DNA from 2 places in the Cobetia sp. 29-18-1 genome. Region 1 is predicted to be linked to the other one. Evidence: riboswitches for the same ligand, from Rfam matches in the RefSeq annotation. Region 1 holds a riboswitch; the other holds the start of a gene.
The links. A riboswitch is a leader RNA that binds a small molecule or an ion and turns the genes downstream of it on or off. The one in region 1 is predicted to bind thiamine pyrophosphate.
Positions count from the first base shown of each region.

Region 1 (11,736 bases):
GGCGAAGCCGGCATAGGCGCGGATATGACCGATGCGCAGCAGCAGGCGGTCGTTGACCAGCGCGCCGAGCCCGAGGCCCAGATAGTAGGCCGAGCTGATCAGGCCGATCGCCTCGCTCGAGACGCCGGCGGCAGACAGCCGCAACGGGACCAGCGAGGTTAGCATGGCGTTACCGATCCCCAGCAAGGCAAGGCCGAGCAGGGGCGCAAGGGACATCAACAGCAGATGACGGGGCATGACCAGATCCTCGGCCGGCCGCCAGTCAGCGATCAGCCAATGCCGCAAGGTGCGGATATCGTCGGGAGGGGGAATTTGCCCTGCGAGAATACGTCAAGGCGCGGGCAATATAGTGACAGTCCGCGCCAAATCCAAGCCTTTTTGCGTCATTTGGCGACAATATCGTCTTGGGTGTCGCTGCGCGCTGTCCTGCGCTCTATCCATGCCCTGTCCCGCGCCCTGTCCCATGCCCTGCCCCGCGCTCTTGTCAGGCGGGTTGGGGCACGCGGAAGATGACGCTGTCGTTGGCGACCTGCTCAAGCTCGAGTCCGTGCGTGCGCGCAAGCCAGGCAAAGGTCGCCGGGCTGAACAGGCACACATGCGTCGGATCACGCAGGTAGTGCCAGCGCCTGAGCGCCTCCGGATCATCCGAGGCGGGCTGCGTCATCACCCCCAGCAGGCCGCCGGGCCTGAGGCAACGCAACCACTGGCGGAAGACCTCGCCCGGCGCGTAGAGATGCTCGATCACCTCGGTGCTGACGATGAAGTCATGCTGGCGGGTGAGCGCTGACGGGTTCGGATGATAATAGAGGTCGTGCAGCGCCATCGGATGGCCCGCCTCCTCGAACATCTGCGCCAGGGCAGGCCCCGGCCCACAGCCGAAATCGAGCCCGCGGGCCCCGGCCGCGAGCCGCTCGCACATCGGCGTGAAGAGCTTGGCCAGGAAGCTTCGATAGCGCGGGTCTGCCGGGTCGTTCTCGTGCTGGTCGTAGATGTCCTGCTCTGCCCTGGCATCCAGGCGCTGGGATGGCGCCAGATACAGCAGATGACATTCCGGGCAGCGCAGGTAATCGCGCTCGTCGGCGGGCGGTCGCTGACCGGTCTCGGGGCATGGCCTGCGTCGCTGTACCAGGTGCAGTACATGCTGGCTCTGGGACGCCTCACACAGCGGGCAGACAGTATCTGAAGGCGGATAGGGAACGGGGGAATCAGGGGCTGACATCAGGGCTCCGCGGCAAGGGACACTGGCGATGAGGATCGACGTCACCACACGACTGGCGGTGACAACTCGCCGCCACGCGCGACACCACGGCGGCAGGGGTGATTCCGCAGCAGGTGAACGTATCGAAGGTGGCGACTGTCTGAGTGCTGAATGATACCCCGCGCCAGTGTCTGGCGCCTGCCACGATGGAGCCTGCAGGCACCGCCCCCCTCTGGCACAATGAGCATCATTCGAGTGCGGCACCGCGACACCTGACGATGTCACGGCGCCTGCCTTCGCGTCAGACAGGCGCGATCTTTCACGCCAGACCACCGGAACTTCACGTGTGACGATGGACAAGACTCTCAAGCGGTTCGAACAGGCCATGGAACAGCGCCTGACTCCTCTCAAGGCCAACTCCGTGGCCTGTCTGTGGCAACGACTGTCCGGGCTCAGCACCCGCCAGCTCTGGTGGCTGGCGCGCCCGTTGGCGCGTGTGGTGCAGCTGTGCAATCCCCGCGAGCGCCGGGTCACGCGCCAGAATCTGGGCCAGGCCTTCCCGCAGCTCGACAGCCAGGCGCGCGCGCGTCTGGCGAGCGACAGCCTCGCGCATTCCACCGCCACCATGCTGGAACTGGGCAAGGTGTGGCTGGGCGATGAAGACGCCGTGCGCGATTCGATTCTCGAGGTCCACGGCCGCAACCTGCTCGACGAGGCGCGCGCCGAGGGGCGCGGCGTCATCGTGCTGGCGCCACACTTCGGCAACTGGGAAGTGCTAAATTTCTGGCTCTCCAGCCACTTCCCGTTCACCGCCATGTACGAGCCGCCCAAGTTCGAACGCCTCGACCCGATCATCCGCAATGGCCGTGAGCGCATGGGTGCGAGCCTGGTGCCCACCAACTCGCGTGGCGTCGCTGCCTTGCTCAAGGCACTCAAGCGCGCCGAAGCGATCGGCATACTGCCGGATCAGGAGCCGGGCCGTGGCAGCGGCGTCTTCGCCGACTTCTATGGCCGCCCCGCCTATACCGCCACCCTGCTGCCCAAGCTGGTGGCGAGAACCGATGCCCGCGTCGTCACCGGTGTCGCCCAGCGTCTGGAAGATGGCCATGGCTTCGCCATCCACTTCCTCGCTGCGGATGAGGGAGTCTATTGCGAAGAGGAAGTCGCCTCGGCACGCGGGGTGAATTCCTCGGTGGAAGCGGCGATCGCCTTGGCGCCGGCCCAGTATCAGTGGGAATACAAGCGCTGGCGCAAGAGCCCGCAGGAAATGGAGCAACAACCGGGCTGGCAGGAAGCCCGCTTCTACGCGCGCACCTATTCCTTCTTCTCGCTCAAGGGCTGGCGCCGCTATTTCAAGCATCGCCGCAAGGCCAGCAAGCGCGGCTGAGGGCAACACTGGCGGATCAAGCCATCAGCTCCCAGACTGAATGCGCATGGCTCAATGACAGGAGGCAAGGATGCCGATCGAGACTCACACCGCTCACCTCACAAGCTCATCGCCCCGGCGCCCCTCCTTGCCCCGGGCAGTATCGACACGCCTGCCGGCAAGTCTGGCGACACGCCTGGTCGCAAGTGCCGCGGCGGCCTGTCTCGCATTGTCTCTGCCTGCCCAGGCAGAGGCAGAGACAGAGGCCGCTTCCTCGCTGTCGCTGGTGAGCGCTCAGCAAGTGCCCAGTGATGCCCCTGCGCTCAAGCTGCCTGAGGGCGCCACGCTCGAGCGGCTGGCCTCGCTCGACAGTCCACGCATGCTGCACCTCACTGATGCTGGCGAACTGCTGATCGGCTCGCGGGCCGAGCGTGTCTATCGCGCTCAGCTGACGCCGGACGGCAGCCTCCCTGCCGTGAAGACGCTGGTCGAACTGTCGGGCTACCCTCACTCGCTGGTGGTGCGTGGTGACAAGCTCTATGTCGCGACCACTGCAGCCTTGCTGGTCGCCGACTATTCACCCGGCGAGTCTCTCACCCGCGATGACTTTCGTGAGCTGATCGCCCTGCCCGGCGGCGGTGGCCATAACTCGCGCACCTTGAGTCTCGGGCCGGATGGTGGCCTCTATCTGGCGCTGGGCATCCAGGGCAATTGCTCGAATCAATACCTCGCAGGCAGCGAGCAGGGCTACTCCTTCAGTGAACGCCGCGGCGGCGTGCTGCGCCTTGAGGAATCCGGCGATGCGCCGCACTGGCAGCCCTGGGCCAGCGGGCTACGCAACCCGGTAGGCCTCGCCTGGCAGCCAGGTAGGGAAGATGAGCCGCGTCTGCTGGCTACCAACAACGGCCCCGACCACTGGGGCTATGAGCAACCCCGCGAACTGGTGGTTGCTGCCCGCGAAGGCAGCTTCCATGGCATGCCCTGGTATCAGTGGGTCGATGGCCGCTGGCAGGCGGATGACTGCATCACGAGCGATTCACCGCGTGAGCGTGACGAGATTGCGCCGCCGCTGGCCGAGATCCCCGCTCGCAGTGCACCGATGGGAATCGCGGTGGTAACGCCAGAGCATCCATTGGCGGCAGACATGGATGTCGTGGTGGCAGTCCACGGCAGCTGGGGCACGGCGCCCTCCGGCAACGCCGCGGGTGACCCGGCCAGCCGCCGTGAGCCTCGCCTGCTGGGCCTCAAGCTGGCGACGCCAGACACTGAAGCACGCCTGGTGCCAGTGCTGACCGGCCTGCAGGACAGCAGCAGCGGTCAGCGCTGGATTCGCCCGCTCGATGTTCTGTTCGGCCCTGATGGCAGCCTGTACTTCACCTCGGATAGCGGCGCGGCTGGCCTCTATCGCCTCACCTTCGATTGATGGCCTGACCTCCAGCAGAACGGGCTTTTGATAATCGAGGCCCTGGCCCTTATTCACGCGCTCTCTCCAAGCCCTCTTGTCCAAGCACTCTCTTCAGGCTCTCTTTCCAGGAGCTGCTTGGCAGAGGGCCTATGGAGAGGGCCTATAAATAGGGCCGATGAATGCAGCGCTTGCCTGCTACAGATACTGAAAACCTGCCTTGCATGCCCCGCCTGCGAATTACAGGAATGTAGTCCTGTGCCCTCGCATGCACCCAATGGCCAGCTAGGCATTGTGTGGCCATGGAGCGACACTGGGTCGACGCCAAGCGTTTATTGAACGATGACGCGCTGATAGAGCCTATCTCGCCCGTGCATCCAGCCTACGAACTCCTGCGTATGATCCAACGAATACGCCATCGTCGGAGCCTGCCGCCATGAACCAGCAGCCACCCCCAGCATCACGGACGTCCGCCAGCCGGGACTCCCTGTCGAGCACATGCACGCACCTGACGCGCGCTCCCTGGCTGAGCATCGTGATGCCGGTGCATGACGAGGCAGCCGGCATCGTGCAAACCCTGATTGCCCTGAGTCGCCTGCGCGCGGGGGGTGACTGTGAAGTGATCGTGGTGGATGGTGGCTCGACGGATGGCACCCCCTCACTGGCCCGACCGCTGTGTGATGCCGTGCTGAGCAGTGAGCCGGGCCGGGCACGCCAGATGAATGCCGGAGCCGCGCGTGCACGCGGAGAATGGCTGCTGTTTCTGCATGCCGATACCGACTTGCCCGACAATGCGCTGGCATTGCTCAAGGAGGCCATCACGACGCATCGCCGCAGCGACTGGGGCCGCTTCGATGTCAGCATCAAGGGCGAGTCGCCGTGGTTACCGATGATCGCCGCCATGATGAATCTGCGCTCGCGGCTGACCAGCATCAGCACGGGCGACCAGACCCAGTTCGTGAAGCGCTCGACCTTCGAGGCCATCGGCGGCTTTGCCGACATGCCACTGATGGAAGATATCTGGCTGAGTGCCCATCTCAAGCATCTGACCCCGCCAATGAACCTGACCGCGCGTGTCACGACCAGCGGTCGACGCTGGGAGACCCACGGCGTCTGGCGCACCATCGTCAAGATGTGGGGACTGCGGCTGGCGGCCTGGTGTGGCGTCTCCCCTGCACGCCTGGCACGCCTTTACGGCTATCGCGCCGCGGCGCAGGCCTGTGAGCAGCGCGGCATGCCACATGCGTGATGCGGTGTTGCCTACCTTGCCCACCGCTGATGCCGCGTCAGAGGTGCGCCCGACTCTCATCATCTTCGGTCGCCTGCCCATCGCCGGCCACTGCAAGACACGCCTGATCCCCGCACTCGGCCCCGAGGGCGCAGCTCGACTCTATGCGCGGATGCTGAGCCATATCGTTGACCACGCCTGCGCCGCGCGCCTCGGCAAGGTCGTGGTGATGCTGACGCCCTCTGCCGAGCCGTCGAGTCAGGCACCTGAACAGGCGGCTCTGCGGGCAGCGCTGGAAGCCCGGCTGCGAAGCGTTGTCGATGCCACTGCCGACCTCACCTTCGAGGCACAGCCGCAGGGGGAGCTCGGTGAGCGAATGTCCCGGGCCATGGCCCGACATCTGCCCGAGGGGCCGGTGTTGCTGATGGGCTCCGACCTGCCAGCGCTGGATAGCCAGCGGCTGCGCGAGGCAGCCCACAGACTGCGCACTCACGACGCGGTGCTGCAGCCCACCGACGATGGTGGCTATGGCTTGATCGGCCTCAAGGCGCCCTGCCCGCAAGCCTTCCTGCTGCCCCACTGGAGCCATGCCCATGTCTGCCGGGACACTCTGGCGCTGCTGGCCCGGGCGGGGAGAACGGCCGCTTGCCTGCCGACCAGCTGGGATGTCGATGAGCCGCGTGACCTTGCGCGACTGTCGCGCCACCTGCCGGCACTCATGGCCGACCTTGCCGCTTGAGACTTTCCATAAATAAGCCCGCTTGAGGCTCATCACAGGTTCGGCATGCCTCCCAAAGTCGTATGCATTTTTGCTCACACTGCCCTTCTTCTACGCCGCAGGGCTGTTACACTCGCTGCATCGTGACTCACATGTCACAGCTTGACGGGGTGCCGGTAAGACCGGCTGAGATGTCATGCGCAGGCAACGTCCTTGCGTGAATGACGATCCCGCCGAACCTGATCCGGCTAGTACCGGCGTAGGGATCAAGCGCGAAGCGATGCCACTCGATATCGTCACCACTTTCTCACGGTGACTGTCGGCACCTCCCCCGCTTTTCCCCTGCTCCTGTTCCGGTACTGGCCACGCTTGCGCCAGAGACCTGCCGCCCCATTACGGGTCGTCAGCACGCTCACCGAGGGATGCGTCATGCCTAGTTTCAACGACCTGACCAGTGCCTGCGCCGAGGAATGGCGTGACTATCTCGAGCACGACTTCGTTCGCCAGCTGGGCGAAGGTCGTCTGCCGGAGGAGTCCTTCCGCCATTACCTGCAGCAGGACTACCTGTTCCTGATCCACTTCGCGCGTGCCTGGGCGCTGGCCGCCTACAAGAGCCGCACCCTCGCGGAGCTGCGTCAGGCCACGGCCAGTCTCGACACCATCCTCAATACCGAGCTCGATCTGCATATCGGCTACTGCAGCGAGTGGGGCATCAGCGAGGATGACCTGAGCGAGCTGCCGGAATCCCGCGCCACCCTGGCCTATACCCGTTACGTGCTCGATTGCGGCCAGCGCGGCGACCTGCTCGATCTGCACGTGGCGCTCGCGCCCTGCCTGATCGGCTACGGCGAGATCGCCGAGTGGCTGCTCGATCAGGACACCACCGAGATCGAGAACAACCCATACGCGGACTGGATCGCGATGTACTCAAGCGATGACTTCAAGGAAGCCGTCGAAGCCGAGCGCGAATGGCTGGATGCGCGCCTCTCGGAGGTCTCGGAGCGCCGACTGGGTGAGCTGGTCGATGTCTTCCGGGACGCCACGCGACTCGAGATCGACTTCTGGCAGATGGGCCTCGATCGCGCTTGAGTCATCACAGACTGACGTCCCGGCACTCGCCATGAGCCGCTCGGGATGACGCCATCCCCATGGATGGCACGACTGACAGGCCAACAGAGCCTGGATGCGAGAATGCTCCCCGTGGCAAGCCTGACGCTTCGGGCAACACCCTCGCATTGAAATCTGCACACGCTTGACGGGGTGCCGGTGGAACCGGCTGAGATCCTGCATGCATGCTTCGCCGCCCTGACGCGCGAGCTTGCCAGCAAGGGGTCCCGTGGAACCTGAACCGGTTAGGACCGGCGTAGGAATCAAGCTGATGGCCAGCCGCTGCGCGCGGCCGCCTCGCTCCCGGGCCACCTGCTGGCAAGGAGTCGGCGACGACCATCCTCTCCCTGCGCACGGTCTTCCCATGATGACGTCAGCCGTGACGTCGCCCTTTGAGGAGACCTGCATGAGCACTGCCCCGACGACACAAGACCCGCAAGCCACCAACGCCGCCGAGTCACCGCTCGCCTCGCAGCCTGAGGCTGCCCCCAAGGCACGCGCGCGCGCCGGTCGCAAGGATGGCAGCCGCCATCTCGCCAGCGAAGCACGAGTCGACGCCGCCGCCATCGCGCCGCTGAGCGGCTCGCGCAAGATCTATATCGAAGGCTCCCGTCCGGACATCCGCGTGCCCATGCGCGAGATCGGCTGCTCGCCGACCCAGACCTCCAGCGGCCTGGAAGAGAACCCGCCGATCGTCGTCTACGATACCTCCGGCCCCTACACCGATCCGGCGGTCGAGATCGACATCCGCCGGGGCCTGGCGCCGCTGCGCGAGAAGTGGATCGAGGAACGCGGTGATACCGAACAGCTCAATCAGCTGAGCAGTGAATATGGTCGCGTGCGCCAGGCCGACCTGCGCCTGTCGTCCCTGCGCTTCGAGCTGGACCACCGCCCGCGTCGTGCCCTGCCGGGCAAGAATGTCACCCAGCTGCACTACGCGCGCCAGGGCATCATCACCCCGGAGATGGAATACATCGCGATTCGCGAGAATCAGCGTCGTATCGCGCTGCGTGAGGAATATCAGGGCAGCGAATCCGTCGAGAGCATTCTGGGCCACCAGCACCCGGGCCACAGCTTCGGCGCCAACCTGCCCGACGAGATCACCGCCGAATTCGTGCGTGAGGAAGTCGCATGCGGCCGCGCCATCATTCCCGCCAACATCAATCACCCGGAAAGCGAGCCGATGATCATCGGCCGCAACTTCCTGGTGAAGGTCAACGGCAACCTGGGCAACTCGGCGGTCACCTCCTCCATCGAGGAAGAGGTCGACAAAATGACCTGGGCGATCCGCTGGGGTTCCGACACCGTGATGGACCTCTCGACCGGCGCCAACATCCACGAGACCCGTGAATGGATTCTGCGCAACTCTCCCGTGCCCATCGGCACGGTGCCGATCTATCAGGCGCTGGAGAAGGTCGATGGCGTGGCCGAGAACCTCGATTGGGAGATCTTCCGCGACACGCTGATCGAGCAGGCCGAGCAAGGCGTCGACTATTTCACCATCCACGCCGGCGTCCTGCTGCGCTATGTGCCGCTGACCGCCAGCCGCGTGACCGGCATCGTCTCGCGCGGCGGCTCGATCATGGCCAAGTGGTGTCTGGCACATCACGAGGAAAGCTTCCTCTATCGTCACTTCGAGGACATCTGCGAGATCTGCAAGGCCTACGACATCAGCCTGTCACTGGGCGATGGCCTGCGCCCGGGCTCGGTGGCCGATGCCAATGACGCCGCCCAGTTCGGTGAGCTCGAGACGCTTGGCGAGCTGACCAAGATCGCCTGGCAGCACGATGTCCAGGTCATGATCGAGGGCCCGGGTCACGTGCCGATGCACCTGATCAAGGAGAACATGGACAAGCAGCTCAGCGAGTGTGACGAGGCGCCCTTCTACACCCTCGGCCCGCTGACCACCGACATCGCCCCGGGCTACGACCACATCACCTCCGGCATTGGTGCCGCGATGATCGGCTGGTTCGGCTGCGCCATGCTCTGCTACGTGACCCCCAAGGAGCACCTGGGCTTGCCCAACAAGGACGACGTCAAGACCGGCATCATCACCTACAAGATCGCCGCGCATGCCGCCGATCTGGCCAAGGGCCACCCGGGCGCGCAACGCCGTGACAATGCGCTCTCCAAGGCACGCTTCGAGTTCCGCTGGGAAGACCAGTTCAATCTGGGCCTGGACCCGGACACCGCGCGCAGCTTCCACGACGAGACGCTGCCCAAGGACTCGGCCAAGGTCGCCCACTTCTGCTCCATGTGCGGGCCGAAGTTCTGCTCGATGAAGATCACCCAGGAAGTGCGCGATTACGCCAATGAGCATGGTCTGACCGGCGATGCCGACAGCGTGATGGCCGGCATGCAGGAGCAGGCCGACAAGTTCAAGCGTGAAGGCAGCCAGCTCTATCAGGAGGTCTAGCCAAGTGCCTGACGCACAGGAAGGCTGACATTCCGAGCGACACAAAAAACGCCCCGACCAGTGATGGTCGGGGCGTTTTCGTCACATCCTGCCACACGCTCATGACATCTCATGAGCGTGACAGAAGGCTCACGTGCGGCTGGTGACTTCCAGCAGGTGATAACCGAACTGGGTCTTCACCGGGCCCTGCACGGTGTTGATCGGGGCGCTGAACACGACTTCGTCGAATTCCTTGACCATCATGCCCGGGCCGAAGGCACCCAGGTCGCCGCCACTGCGGCCGGACGGGCAGGAGGAGTGCTCGCGAGCGGCATCAGCGAAATCGCGGCCGTTCTCGATTTCGGTCTTGAGAGCTGCACACTGTTCTTCGCTGGAAACGAGAATATGACGCGCTGTGGCCTGTGCCATGTCTATCACCTGTCACTGATCGAATAAATGCCGCCGGCAATCACCGGCGGCGTGGCAGGTCATTGTGGCCCAAGGCAGCGCTCGCCGCTAGCGTCGCGCGCCTCCCCACCTGCTCAGCGATATCCCAGACACGCGAACGCCCACCCGGAAGACCGGATGGGCGTTGGGGACGCTCGCCTGAGAGCGTCGGCAGCAGTCGCTTACTTGGCGACTTTCTGCATGGCCTCGGAGGCGGACTTGGCGTTGCTTTCTGCCAGTTCCTGACCTTTCTTGGCGTATTCCTGGTTCAGCTCGACCACTTTCTGGGTGTCGTTCTGCAGCTTCTCGCCCAGAGTCTTGACGGTTTCCTGCTGCTCCTTGACGAAGTTCTTCAGACCTTCGCTGTCCTTGATCTCGAGCATGGAACGCGCCTGGGTCAGGGAAGCATCAGCATAGGACTTGGTCAGTTCCATCTGTGCGCCGATCAGCTTCTCGCTGTAATCGATGCTCAGGGCGCTGAACGCACGCAGCGGAGACAGGAACATATCGTCGAACTGCTGAGCGGACTTCTCGAAGTTGGCATTGAACATGTAGGCACCCTCCAGGGTATTGGCATCACGCTGAAATGAACCGGAGCGTTGCTCCGTTCGGTTATCAGGACTGAACCGGGCTGGTGCACCGTAGTGACCGAGCCATCATTATCAAGCCGTCACTATCGAGCCGTCGCGGTCAGATAGTGCTATCGACCAGGTTCCATCCTCGCTGCAACGCAGCATAAGACAGTCTTTGTTGCACTGCAACATCAAAAACATCGCAACGACTGATCTGTACGCCCTGGTTGATGCAGTGGCTTGATTGCACTGGAGAAAAACAATCAGAAGTTGAAAAGAAAATTGACGCCTTGGGGCCCCGTCATGCCACACACCACGCCCTGGAACGCCAGACTGGGCCAAAGTGCTGGGCCATAGGGCTGGGAGGATAAAGGGCTAGGACAGAGGGCTGAGGCAGAAGCCCGAAGCTGAAAGCCTGAACTTGAGGATAGCGCCGTGCTGCTGCCTCACTGGCATGAGGCGTCGCGACAGCGTTTGCAGAGCAGGCGCCCGCCCAGCGCGCGTGCCTGATCTGCCTGGCGACAGAAGTCGACACTCTGGGTGGAAAGCCATCGCCGACAGCCCTGACAGCGCGGCAAGCCTTCCTCATCCTGCGACTGGGCGGAAGACGCGCCTTGCTGATTGTCGGCCGCAGCACCCGGCTGCTCGCCTGCCGCCTGCGGGCTAGCGGGGCCTTCTCGGCCATCCTGATCCAGAGCCTGGTGCCCGGGCTGCCAATGCGCGGCCTGCAGCCCTCGGCCCCCAAAACCGCACTGCCGTTTCAGGGCAGCCGTAGATGTCACGCCACGCTGGACCGCCAGCGTCGTGTCATCCGACGCCCCTTCCATGTCATCGGACTCTGCCGCCATGGCAGCGCTATCGCCTGAGGCCCGCGCCAGTTCTTCAGGCGATAGCGGCGGTTGCCATAGATAGGCCAGCGGGGATACCTGAGTGGCAGCGTCGCCATCCGTCGCGCGCGTGCCAGCGGCCAGGCCCAGCTCCGCCACCCAATCCGTGTTGGGGGCCACATGCTGGGTGGCGATGGCGCGCCCCAGCTGGCGCAGGCGGCGCTGATCGAGGCGGTGGGTAAAACTGCGCAGCCGTGTCACGTAAGCGGTCTTGCCGCTCACCTGCAGGCACTGACGCTTGAGGCGCGCGAAGGACAGCAGCGCACGACTGTCCACGATATCTTCCGGCGGCCGGCTGACCTGAGCCGCATCGGCCACCACGATGCGATAGCGCAATTGCGGCTGCAGGGTCATCCCCAGGCGCACAGGCAACAACGAGGAGGCCTCCAGCCATTGCACGATGGCGCGGCTACGCT
Region 1 covers NZ_JARWKS010000002.1:177,101-188,836, reverse strand. Annotated here, with positions in the region: gene QD208_RS02575 (MFS transporter) at 1-237, opposite strand, end outside; gene QD208_RS02570 (class I SAM-dependent methyltransferase) at 485-1,219, opposite strand; gene QD208_RS02565 (lysophospholipid acyltransferase family protein) at 1,551-2,585, shown strand; gene QD208_RS02560 (PQQ-dependent sugar dehydrogenase) at 2,656-3,987, shown strand; gene QD208_RS02555 (TIGR04283 family arsenosugar biosynthesis glycosyltransferase) at 4,505-5,215, shown strand; gene QD208_RS02550 (TIGR04282 family arsenosugar biosynthesis glycosyltransferase) at 5,208-5,933, shown strand; TPP riboswitch at 6,069-6,195, shown strand; gene tenA (thiaminase II) at 6,342-7,001, shown strand; TPP riboswitch at 7,159-7,299, shown strand; gene thiC (phosphomethylpyrimidine synthase ThiC) at 7,426-9,435, shown strand; gene QD208_RS02535 (peptidylprolyl isomerase) at 9,565-9,843, opposite strand; gene QD208_RS02530 (phasin family protein) at 10,044-10,412, opposite strand; gene QD208_RS02525 (nuclease-related domain-containing protein) at 10,880-11,736, opposite strand, start outside.

Region 2 (11,736 bases), on a different contig from region 1:
ATTCTGCGCGAGGGGGGCTCGGGCACGCGGGCGGTCTTCGAGCGTGCACTGCACGGGCGGATCGAGCGCCTCAAGGTGCGCATGGAGCTGGGTCAGCACGAGGCCATCAAGCAGGCCGTGTTCGCCGGGCTGGGGCTGGGGTGTCTGTCGCGGCTGTCGGTGGCGGCCGAGATCGCGCGTGGCGAGCTGGTGGTGCTGGCCACGCCCCAGCTCAACCTGAAGCGGCGCTTCTCGATGCTGTGGCACCCGGAGCGTTACCGCAGCCCGCTGTGGCAGGCGGTCAAGGTCTATCTGGAAGCCAGCCCGCGCTGAGGCGTCGAGGACGAAGCCGCCGCGCGCTTGATAGTTTGCTAACATAGGCGCTCCCCGCGAGCCGGCTGCCGCCGAGCCACGCCGCCGAGCCACGCCGCTGAGCCACGCTACTGCGCCTGAGCCACGGGGAGCGTAACGGTCTGTCTAGCGTCCATGGAGATGATGATGAGCACAACGGTCGAGCTTTATTACCACGAGAGCGATGCTCGTGATGGCGCCGAGGAACAGACAACGAGCCAGCAGGACGCGACGCCGCTGGTCATTCTTCACGGCCTGTTCGGCAGTGCCGACAACTGGCGTTCGCATATCAAGTCTTGGTCGCGGACACGCCGCGTGATCGCGGTGGATCTGCGCAACCACGGCCGCAGCCCGCACGTGGCCGGCATGAGCTACCCCGAGCAGGCCGCGGATGTCATCGCGCTGCTCGACCGCCTCGCCATCGAGCGCTGTGACCTGCTGGGCCACTCGATGGGCGGCAAGGTCGCCATGCAGGTCGCGCTCGAGGCGCCCGAGCGTCTGCGCAGCCTGCTGGTCGCCGATATCGCGCCGGTCGCCTATGGCCACGGGCATGACGATATCTTTGCCGCCTTCGAGGCGGTGCGTGACGCGCGCCCGGCCTCACGCAAGGAGGCCGACACGGTGATGGCGCAGCATGTCGATACCCCGGCCATTCGCCAGTTCCTCGCCACCAATCTGGTGCGTCTCGACGATGGCGCCATGGGCTGGCGCGTCGGGCTGGACCATATCGCGGCGGGTTACCCGCAGATCGTCGAGGCGCCGCACGGCCAGGGGCCGGTCGAGCTGCCGGCGCTGCTGCTGTGGGGCTCGCGCTCCAACTACGTGCAGGCCGAGGGCCTGGCGACGATGCGCGAACACTTTCCTGCGCTGGAAGATGACTCGCTGGAGGCCGGCCATTGGCTGCACGCCGAGCGTGCCAGCGAGTTCCAGCAGGCGGTGGTGACGTTCCTTGATCGCGTCGCACGCGCTTGAGTACGCCGAGCAGCCACTCCGAAAATCGTCAGCCGGCCGCGAGCGAGCGGGTCATCCCGCCGGTGACCACCCACGAGCGCCTGGTGGTGGCGCTGGTCACCCTGCTGCAGTTCGCCGTCATCATGGGCTTCACCATGGTGATGGCGCTGGGTCCCGACTTTGCCACCTCGCTGGGCATTCCGCTGGATCACCTCGGCTATATCGTCGGCAGTTATCCGCTGGCCGCCGCGGTGGGCACCCTGCTGTGGACGCGACACGCCGATCGCTTCGATCGCCGCTGGGCAGTGCTGGGCTTCCTGTTCGGCGCGGCGCTCTGTCACCTGATCGCCAGCTTCGCCACCGACTTCGAGACCCTGCTGGCGGCGCGCATGCTGGGCGGCCTGTTCGGCGGGCCGGCGGCGGCGACGGCGCTGGCCATCGTGATCGACGTGGTGCCGGGAGTACGCCGGGGGCGCGCCATGGGCCTGGTGATGGGTGCCTTCTCGGTGGCCTCGGTGCTGGGGCTGCCGTTTGCGCTGTGGCTGTCGCAGGGCTTCGGCTGGCAGGCGCCATTTCGCGCCGTGGCGCTGCTGGCGCTGCTGGTATGCGGGCTGCTGGCCTGGATACTGCCGCCGATCCGCGGCCATCTCGATAACCCCGAGACGCGTCAGCGCAGCCGCAAGGGCACCACGATCCTGAACATCCTGGCCCAGCCCGACCATCGCCTGGGGCTGGCGCTGATCGCCACGGCGATGTTCAGCAATTTCCTGGTGATTCCCAACCTGGCAAGCTATCTGCTGTTCAATCTGGGCCTGCCGCGCGAGGATCTCGGTGGGCTCTACATGATCGGTGGCGGGCTGTCGCTGGTCGGCATGCAGCTGACGGGGCGGCTGTGTGATCGCTATGGCTGTGTCTGGCCGGGCACCATCACCTGCCTGATGACGGCGCTGGTTGGCTGGGCCTTCCTGCTGCATTCGCCGGGGCCGTCGCTGATCTGGATCGGCTTCGGCGCCTACATGCTGTTCTCGTCGGCGCGGCGTGTGACCCAGAATACGCTCAACAGCTTCATTCCCGCCGACCACGAGCGGGCAGCCTTCACCAGCACCCAGAGTGCCGTGCAGCATCTGAGCTCCGCCGCCGGCAGCTATGTGGGCGCCGGACTGCTGGTCAGCACGTCGAGCGGCGCGCTGGAAGGCATGCCGCTGCTGGTCGCGGTGCTGATGATCGCGCTGGTGATCCAGCCGCTGCAGATCCTGTGGCTGTCGCGTCGCCTGGCACGCCGCTAACGCTTGTCGAATAGGCACAAGACGGCGAGAGTGAGCCGGTCCTGAACCCAAAACGCCCTGTCGGAATCTCCGGCAGGGCGTTTTGCATGGGGCGCGCAAGCGCTCAGCGTTTCAAGAGCTCTGGGCGCTCAACGTCTCAGGGCGCGTTGACGTCGACGGCCAGGTGGCTCAGTGACTGGCGCTTCTTGATCATGCCGCGCTCGAACAGGAAGTCCTCGAAGTCACGATAGCGGCCGGCATCCAGCGCGGCAGGACGCAGCGCGAAGCGCGGCAGGGTGGCGTACCAGGCTTCCTTGTTGAGCTCGGTATCCAGTGCCGGGTCGGAGTCGCGGAACATCTCCCAGCCCTGGTCCGGGTGATTGATGATCCAGGCGGTGGCCTCGCCGACGGCGGCGAGGAAGCCGGCGTACTGTGCCTGCTTGCGCTCGTAGCTGTCGCTGTTGGCGACGAAGATCAGCTCGTCATAGGTCGGCACGCCTTCTTCCTCGATGTAGAAGGCGCGGCCCTTGACGCCTTCCTGGGCCATCTGGGCCAGCTCGAAGTTGCGGAAGGCGCCGGTGACGGCATCGACCTTGCGCGTCAGCAGTGACGGCGTCAGCGAGAAGTTGACGTTGGTCAGCGTGATGTCATCCAGCGTCAGGCCGCTATGCTGCAGCATGGTGGAGAGCAGCACTTCCTCGACACCGCCCACCGAGTAGCCGACCCGCTTGCCCTTGAGGTCGGCGATCGACTGGATGTCACTGTCGGCGCGCACCACCACCACATTCAGCGGCGTGGCGACCAGGGTGCCGATACGCACCAGCGGCAGGCCCTGATCGATCTGCAGGTGCAGCTGCGGCTGATAGCTGATGGCGATGTCGACGCGCTCGGCGGCGGCCAGCTTGGGCGGCACGCTCGGGTCGGCGGGGGCGATCAGCTCGACATCAAGGCCGTGCTTCTTGAACAGACCCAGCTCCTGCGCCAGCACCAGCGGGGCGTGGCCGGGGTTGGTGTACCAGTCGAGCATGACCTTGAACTGCGTCAGCGGCTGCTCGGCGGTGGCAGCGTCCTTGGGGTTGTCCTCGGCGACGTCCTTCGAGTCAGCATCAGCGCTCTGTTCGTCGCTGGCGGCTGGCGGGGCTTCCGCGGCCGGTTCAGCACCGTTCTTGGCCTGCTTGGCGGCGCCGGCGGTCGCTTCCACGGCTTCCTGGCTTGCCACCGGCGCCGAGGCGGGTGAGTCGCCGTTCACCCCGACCTCGGCCTGCTGAGCGACGATTTCCGGCGCTGACTGGGTGCTGGTGGCGGGTTCTGCGTCGGCGGCGTGGGCCGACATGGCGGTGGCTGGCAGGCTGCTCAGGCACAGCGTGGTCAGCAGGGTGGCGAAGGCGGTGGACAGCAGTGAGGCACGCGGTGAACGTGTCGGCTGCGCTTTGCGCCGTGGCGCCGATGACGAAAGAGACATGGCGGAGTTCCTTGTGATCACAGGGTAGTGGTGCTGCCGTTCGTGGGCGGCAGTCGTCAGGCTCATGCAATTTGTGTCGAGCGTCGTTGCGTCTTTCGATAACGCGATCTTGCGATCTTGCGGTCATGCGGTCATGCAGTGTCTGTCCGGAGCCCTGAACGCCTCAGCTCAGGCGTGTCAGCCGGTCGCGGTGCCAGGGCATCAGGGCGCGCAGCAGCGCATCCAGCGAGAAATAGAGCAGCAGGGAGAAGGCGACCAGTACCAGCAGGGCGGCGAACATCAGGTCGATCTCCATGCGCGCGTTGGCGTTAAGCATCAGATAGCCCAGCCCCTGACTGGCACCGGCCCATTCCCCGATGACGGCGCCGATGGGGGCGGCGGTCGCGGCCATGCGTATGCCGGAGGCCAGTGCCGGCAGCGCGGCGGGCAACTGGATGTGGATCAGCCGGCGCCATGGGCTGGCACCCAGGGTATGGGCAAGATCCAGCCAGCCCTGTCGGGTCTGGCGCAGGCCGTCGTAGCCGGTGGAGGCGACCGGGAAATAGATGATCAGTGTCGCCATCACCACCTTGGACAGCATGTCATAGCCGAGCCACAGCACCAGCAGCGGCGCGATCGCGAACAGCGGTATCACCTGACTGATCAGCAGCATCGGCAGCAGCGTGCGGCGCAGGCGGGGAATGAAGGCCAGCGCCAGCGCGGTGGCAAGGCCGAGTAGAATGCCCAGCACCAGCCCGGCCAGTATCTCGCTGATGGTGACGCCAGCGTGATGGGCCAGCAGCGGCGCCTTCTGGATCAGCACCTCGAGCACGGCCTGCGGCGTGGGCAGAATGTAGGGCGGTACGGCGGTGACGACAATGATCAGCTGCCAAAGCCCCAGCAGGAGCAGCGCACTGATGACGAGGTGACGCATGGCGTGCAGACGTTTCATGCGGCCTCCTCGCTATCGCGCAGGCGGGCGATCAGTTGCGCCTGCGCCGGTGGCAGGGCCGGGTCATCCAGCGGCACCGGGCGTGCGGCGCCAAGCCCCGGCAGGCGTTCCAGCTCGGCGCCGTGGCCCGGGAGGCTCGAGGGGCGCAGCACCAGCAGTTGATCGGCGAGGCGCAATGCCTCCAGCGGGTCATGGGTCACCATCAGGACGGTGCGGCCCTTGAGCAGGCGGCTGGCCAGATCATGCAGCTCCAGACGGGTGATGGCATCCACCGCCGAGAACGGCTCGTCCATCATCACGACCGGCGCCTGCTGGTAGAGCGTGCGGGCGAGGGCGACGCGCTGGCGCTGACCGCCGGAGAGGGCATCCGGCCAGGCCTGCTCACGGCCCTCAAGCCCGACCGCGGCCAGAAGCTCATGGGCAAGCTTGCGATTGCGCGGCCGCCGGCGCAGGTCATCGCCCAGCCACAGGTTGTCGATGACGCGCCGCCACGGCAGCAGCAGGTCCTGCTGCGCCATCCAGGCCACGCGGTCGGTCAGCGGCTGACCGTCATCGGTGGCGAGGTCGAGCTGGTGGAGGTCTGACATCTCCAGGCCGGCCAGCAGGCGCAGCAGCGAACTCTTGCCGCAGCCGGAGCGCCCCAGCAGTGCCGTCCAGCTACCGGCCTCCAGACGCGCGGAAATATCGCGGAACAGCGTGTGGCCGGCGTAATCGATTCGTGCGTTGTTGAGGGTGAGTCCCAGCGACACAGGCAATTCCGTGGTCAGGCGGCATGCCGGCAGGAGGAAACAGGTGACGCGCCATGCAGGGCACGCGTCGGGGATTCCCTCCGCCGGTATCAACCGGATCAGGTTCCAGGGGTTGTCGCGCGACGTATCGCTGCGGCTCTCAGCCCATCCTCGGGCACCCCCATCCAGGCCGACAGTGTAACGTCACTGTCTTGCCGGTGTCTTGTCCGGCGCGGGTCAGGGGGGCGGGTCAGGTGGGCAGGGCAGAGGTGGCGTGCGAAACGGACTATGCCGATGTGCCACGCCTTGGGTATGCTGAGCATTACTGTAACAAGACGTGTAGCCCAAGGAGATCATCATGCCCGACACACCGGATCTCTCGACCTGTTCCAGTTATCCCGTTCCCCCGCGGCGGCCGAGCACGGCTGAGGCCGTGGGCGAGCCGCGTCCCGTGCCCAGGGGCTGGCCCGAGGAGTCACTGACCCGCCGGCTCTCGACCTATCTGGGTCAACCGCTCGAACCGCTGGCGCTCGCCTGGCCGGATAGCGCCAACTGGCTATGGCGCCAGCGTGGCGGCACGCCCGGCCTCATCAAGCTGGCGCGCACCGGCCCAGACCATGACCCCTTCTGGCGCGCAATGCGCGGGGTCTTCGGCGCCGATCGCTGGGCGACGCCGGAGGGCCTGACGCGACTGGCGGGCGCCTTGCCCGCGCGTTTGCCGATTCCGCCACTGCCCCTGACCTTTCTGGGGCGTCTCGATGGCGCGCCCATCTGGCACCTGCCGTGGTCCAGCGGGCAGCCGAGTGATCTCAGCATCACCTTCTGTGAGCTGCTGGGCGACCAGCTCGGTCGCCTGCATCAGGATACGGTGTCGGGCTTCGGCCAACCGCTGGCGCAGCCGATGCCGCTGTTGCACTGGAATACCCGCGTCACGCGCTATCTCGCCCATCACCCGCGTCGCGCGGAGCTTGGCACGCTGCTCAAGCGCACCTACCCGGCGCCGACCCGCGCGGTGTGGTGTCTGCCGGACATGCGCGCCGATCAATATCTGTGCGCCGCCACCGGCTGGGTATGGAGCGATTGGGAGGCGCTGGTGTGGGCACCGATCGAGTTCGACTGGGCGCTGGTGGAGTTGCTGCTGGAAACGCCGGAGCAGCGTCAGGCCTTCATGAAGGGCTATTCGCGCCATGGGCGCATGATCGATCTCGATGGCCAGCGTGAGCTGTGTCGTGCGCTGTTGTGGGCGATGGAGGCCTTCGGCCCGCGGTCCTATGCTGAGCTTGCGGCAGCCCCGGCCTGGGTCTCGCCGCGCAGCCTGGCGTGAAATCCGCGTGCTTCACGCTGCAAGTACATGAAAGGTGTGAAATTTCTCTGCAGCCCCATCGCTGACATGGAATACTGTGGGTGAGTCGTCGTGGACGTCACTCGAGATCTGATGTAGGGCTTGGCGGGGGAGCACTCGTGGTAGAGAACCTGAATTATTATTTCTTGCTGGCAGGCACGCTGATCGCCTTGAGCGTGTTGGCCAGCCGCGTCTCGGCGCGTCTTGGCATGCCGCTGCTACTGCTGTTCCTCGGCCTTGGCATGCTGGCGGGTGAAGATGGCGTGCTGGGCATCCAGTTCGATGACGCCTCATCCGCTTACATGATCGGCAACCTGGCGCTGGCGCTCATCCTGCTCGATGGCGGCCTGCGCACGCGGCTGTCCACGTTTCGTGCCGGCCTGAAACCGGCGCTGGTGCTGGCCACCGTCGGGGTCTTCATGACCAGCGGCCTGGTGGGCCTTCTGGCCATGTGGCTGTTTGATCTCACCCTGATCGAAGGCCTGCTGGTCGGGGCCATCGTCGGCTCCACCGATGCCGCGGCGGTCTTCTCGCTGCTGGGCGGCCAGGGCGTTCACCTCAATGAGCGTGTCGGTGCGACGCTGGAAATCGAGTCCGGCACCAACGACCCGATGGCGATCTTCCTGACCATCACGCTGGCCGAGATCCTGACCGGTCAGCTATCCGGCGTCGCGTCGGGCATCATGAGTTTCCTGCTGCAGTTCGGTGTCGGCGCCGCCATGGGGATCGCCGGCGGCTGGCTGATCGCCCGTCTGATGCGCTATCTGGACCTCGCGCCCGGCCTCTATTCGCTGCTGGCGCTGGCGCTGGGCTTGAGCCTGTTCGCCACCACCAACGAGATGGGCGGCAGCGGTTTCCTCGCCATCTATCTGTGCGGCCTGATGATCGGCAATCACCCCGGGCGGCATCTGGAGCACATCCTGCCGGTGCATGATGGCCTGGCGCATCTCTCGCAGATCGTGCTGTTCCTGATGCTGGGCCTGCTGGTCTCGCCCTCGACCATGCTGCAGTTCGCGCTGCCGGCCGCCATCCTCAGCGTGGCGCTGATTCTGGTGGTGCGCCCGCTGGCGGTCATCCTGTGTCTCAAGCCGTTCTTCCGCTTCCGCTGGCGCGAGCTGTGGTTCATCAGCTGGGTCGGGCTGCGAGGGGCGGTGCCGATCGTGCTGGCGATCTTCCCGGTGATCACCGGGGTCGAGAATGCCGGTCTCTACTTCAATGTCGCCTTCTTCGTGGTCATCATCTCGCTGCTGGTGCAGGGCTCGTCGCTGGCGCCGATGGCGCGCAAGCTGAGGGTGGTGGTGCCGCCGGGCGCACAGCCCAGTCGCCGCAACCTGCTCGGCATCATGCCGGTCAATGACTACGAGATGCTGGTCTATCGCGTCGACAACACGGCGCTGGAGGGCGTGGCGCTGCGCATGCTGCGCTTCCCCTCGGGGGCCAAGGTCGGGGCGCTGTTCCGCAACAAGGTGCTGATCCACCCCAAGGGCAGCACCTGCCTGCATCAGCAGGATGTGCTGTGCGTGGTGGGGCGCTCCTGTGATGTGCCGAGCCTCAACCGCATGTTCAATGGCGAGAGTCTGCAGCACGAGCAACGTGCCTTCTTCGGGACCTTCACGCTGGAAGGCGATGCCAACATGCAGGATATCGCCGATGTCTACGGCTTGACGCTCTCCCAGGGCGAGCACCACCTGACCATCGCCGAATTCATCACCCGGCGAGTCGGCGGGGTGCCGGTGGTCGGCGACGATGTCGACTGGCATGGTATCCACTGGGTGGTGAACGAGGTGGAAGGCAATCGCATCACCAAGGTCGGCCTGCGACTGCACTGAGTCTGAGTCCGTGTCTGAGCCTGAATCTGTGTCAGGGCCTGAGTCTGGACCTGCGCCTGCGCCTGCGCTTCACACACTACGACGCCCCCATTGCACTGCGTGTAATGGGGGCGTCGTGTTTGGACTCATCAATATCGTATTCTGTTGATGTCAGGCCAATTTGTCCGTGACAGCGCCTGGCCACCGATTGTGGCCAGCGACAAGGAGGTGACTACATGGCCAGCCCACATCCTCATCTCGCGGGCTTTCTGCGACGATTCGAGCAATTCCCGCCCGGACTCACGGCGGATGAGAAGACCTTTCATGCCACCTTCAACGTGGTCTATGTGCTGGCGGTCAGCTGCCATCTGCTCTACGCCATCCTGCTGTTGTGGCTGGGCGAGATGGGCATTCTGGCGCTGAATCTGGCGATGCTGATCGTCGATCTGGTCTGTCTGCAGCTGCACCGTGCTCGCCGTGAAGCCCTGGCGGCCACGCTGATGGCGTTGGGCACCTGCGCGCAGATCAGCTTCTCGCTGCGCTATTTCGGCTCTGAGGCCGGGTTCGACTACTTCTACTTCGGCGCCTTGCTGTGCATCTACTCGATCCGCATGTCGTTCATGCGGCGCGTTCTGCTGTGTGCCGCCTGCCTGAGCATGCCGCTGCTGGCCTACATCATCCTGATGCTGGAAGGGCCGACCAATCCGCTGCCCGCCGGCTGGATGCTGGCATTTCGCATCATCAATCTGGGCGTCTTGACCATCTTCTTCACGCTGGTGCTGGTGCAGATGGGCTGGTCGGTGGAGCGCCTGCAGCAGCGTTTCGAGACGGGAGGGCGCTTCGATGCGCTGACCGGCGCCCTGAGTCGCGCCGAGCTGGTCGACAGCGGGCGCGGCATGTTGATCAACAACGGGGCGCTGAGCGTGATGATGGTGGATGTCGACCATCTGGCGCTGATCAACGAGACCTGGGGTCGCCAGGCCGGTGATCAGGTGCTCAAGGAGCTGGTGCGGCGCATGCGCAGCATCCTGCGCGGGGAGGACCTGGTCGGGCGCTATGGCGGCGAGGAGTTCGTGCTGTTGTGCCCGGGGCTGCATGGCGAGCGCGTCGATCAGGTGGCAGAGCGCCTGTGCAAGGGCGCCTCGGCGTTGCCGTTCGTCATCAATGACGGCCTCAACAGTCTGGATGTCAATCTGTCGATCGGTGTCGCCCAGCGTCAGTCCGGCGACAAGGACCTGGAAGGCCTGATCGCCAAGGCCGACGTCAATCTGTTCCGCGCCAAGCAGGACGGCGGCAATGGCTTCGTCAGTGACACCCAGCTGGGCCCCGTGGGTGGGCCGGGCATCGCCGCCATCAATTGAGCACAAAGCTCTGTGAGCAGAGCTTCGTGCATGGAGATTTGCGAACAAGGCTTGGTATACAACCCAGCACGCCCCCGGAGAATGACATTCATGTCTCCGGGGGCGTGCGTGTGTCAGGGCGGCATCAGGCTTGCCCTGAGAGGTGTCAGCGGCGGTTGGGCTGGCGACGACGGCCCTTGTTTGCGGACTTGGGGGCGTAGTCGCTGTTCGAGGCCGGCACCGCGAGCTTGGGCGCAAAGCCTTCCACGACTTCGCGCGTCACGAAATAGCCCAGGTGCTGCTCGATGGCGCACAGGTTGCGGAAGTCATCACGCGAGACCAGCGAGATGGCTTCACCGCTGGCCCCGGCACGGCCGGTACGCCCGATGCGGTGGACATAATCCTCGGCGGCGTCCGGCAGGTCGTAGTTGACCACGCGTTGCAGGTCATCGATGTCGATGCCCCGCGCGGCAACGCCGGTGGCCACGAGATACTTGATGGTGCCGGCCTTGAAGTCGGCCAGCAGCTGCTCGCGCATTGCCTGGCTGCGACCGCTGTGGAAGGACTCGGCAGCGATGTCACGCTTCTCCAGCTGACTCACCAGCTTGGCGGCGCCGCGCTTGGTCTCGATGAAGATCAGCGCCTGCTGCCACTGCTTCTCGTGAATCAGGTGGCTCAGAAGGGCGGACTTGAACTCCTTGTCGACCGTGATCAGATACTGGCTGATATCCGGCGCGGTGACGTTCTCCGGTGCGACCATGATCTCGACGGCGTCCGTCACTGCGGTCTTGGCGAGCACGCGCACCTGGGCCGAGAGCGTGGCCGAGAACAGCAGGTTCTGGCGCTCTCTGGGCAGCTTCTCGACGATCTTGTTGATGTCGGCGATGAAGCCCATGTCGAGCATGCGGTCCGCTTCGTCGATGACGAGGGTGCGTGTCTCGTCGAGGTGGATCGCGCGGCGGGTCAGCATGTCCAGCAGGCGGCCAGGCGTCGCCACCAGGATGTCCACGCCCTCGATCAGACGCTGTTGCTGGGGTTCGATCTCCACGCCGCCATACATCGCCATGGAGCTGACTTCCAGATACCTGGAGTAGTGCTGGATGTTGTCTTCGACCTGAATCGCCAGCTCCCGCGTCGGCGTCAGGATGACGGCATGTACGCGCTTGGCACGCACCTTGGGCGCCTGCTGCAGGGTCTGCAGGATGGGCAGCACGAAGCTTGCCGTCTTGCCGGTACCCGTCTGGGCGGCGGCGATCAGGTTGTCACCGGCCAGCACGACGGGGATCGCCTTCTCCTGGATGGGAGTCGGGGTCTGGTAGCCTTGCTCGGTGACGGCCTTGACGATGGAATCGCTCAAACCAAGGGCAGAAAATGGCATGGTGTCTCGACTTGTCTAGAGGGGGAGGGGCAAGCGCACATTCTGCGGCAAGGAATGTCTGGCGCAGTGATGCTCACTGTAGCCGAAAGCCCGCTGACGGCCCGGCGCATCATTGGCCATCGCTGCTCAGGCAGGGTAGCGAAGTGGCGGCGATGGGCGCTGCGCGGCAACAATGAAAAAGCCCCGCCTACCTGAAGTAGA
Region 2 covers NZ_JARWKS010000018.1:72,339-84,074, forward strand. Annotated here, with positions in the region: gene QD208_RS13945 (LysR substrate-binding domain-containing protein) at 1-312, shown strand, start outside; gene QD208_RS13950 (alpha/beta fold hydrolase) at 478-1,302, shown strand; gene QD208_RS13955 (MFS transporter) at 1,299-2,567, shown strand; gene QD208_RS13960 (ABC transporter substrate-binding protein) at 2,704-4,008, opposite strand; gene QD208_RS13965 (ABC transporter permease) at 4,172-4,939, opposite strand; gene QD208_RS13970 (ABC transporter ATP-binding protein) at 4,936-5,688, opposite strand; TPP riboswitch at 5,747-5,860, opposite strand; gene QD208_RS13975 (hypothetical protein) at 6,026-6,991, shown strand; gene QD208_RS13980 (potassium/proton antiporter) at 7,129-8,838, shown strand; gene QD208_RS13985 (GGDEF domain-containing protein) at 9,054-10,178, shown strand; gene QD208_RS13990 (DEAD/DEAH box helicase) at 10,324-11,535, opposite strand.
Region 2: it holds a riboswitch for thiamine pyrophosphate, as region 1 does, so the genes downstream of both, QD208_RS13970 (ABC transporter ATP-binding protein) here and tenA (thiaminase II) in region 1, are expected to answer to the same signal.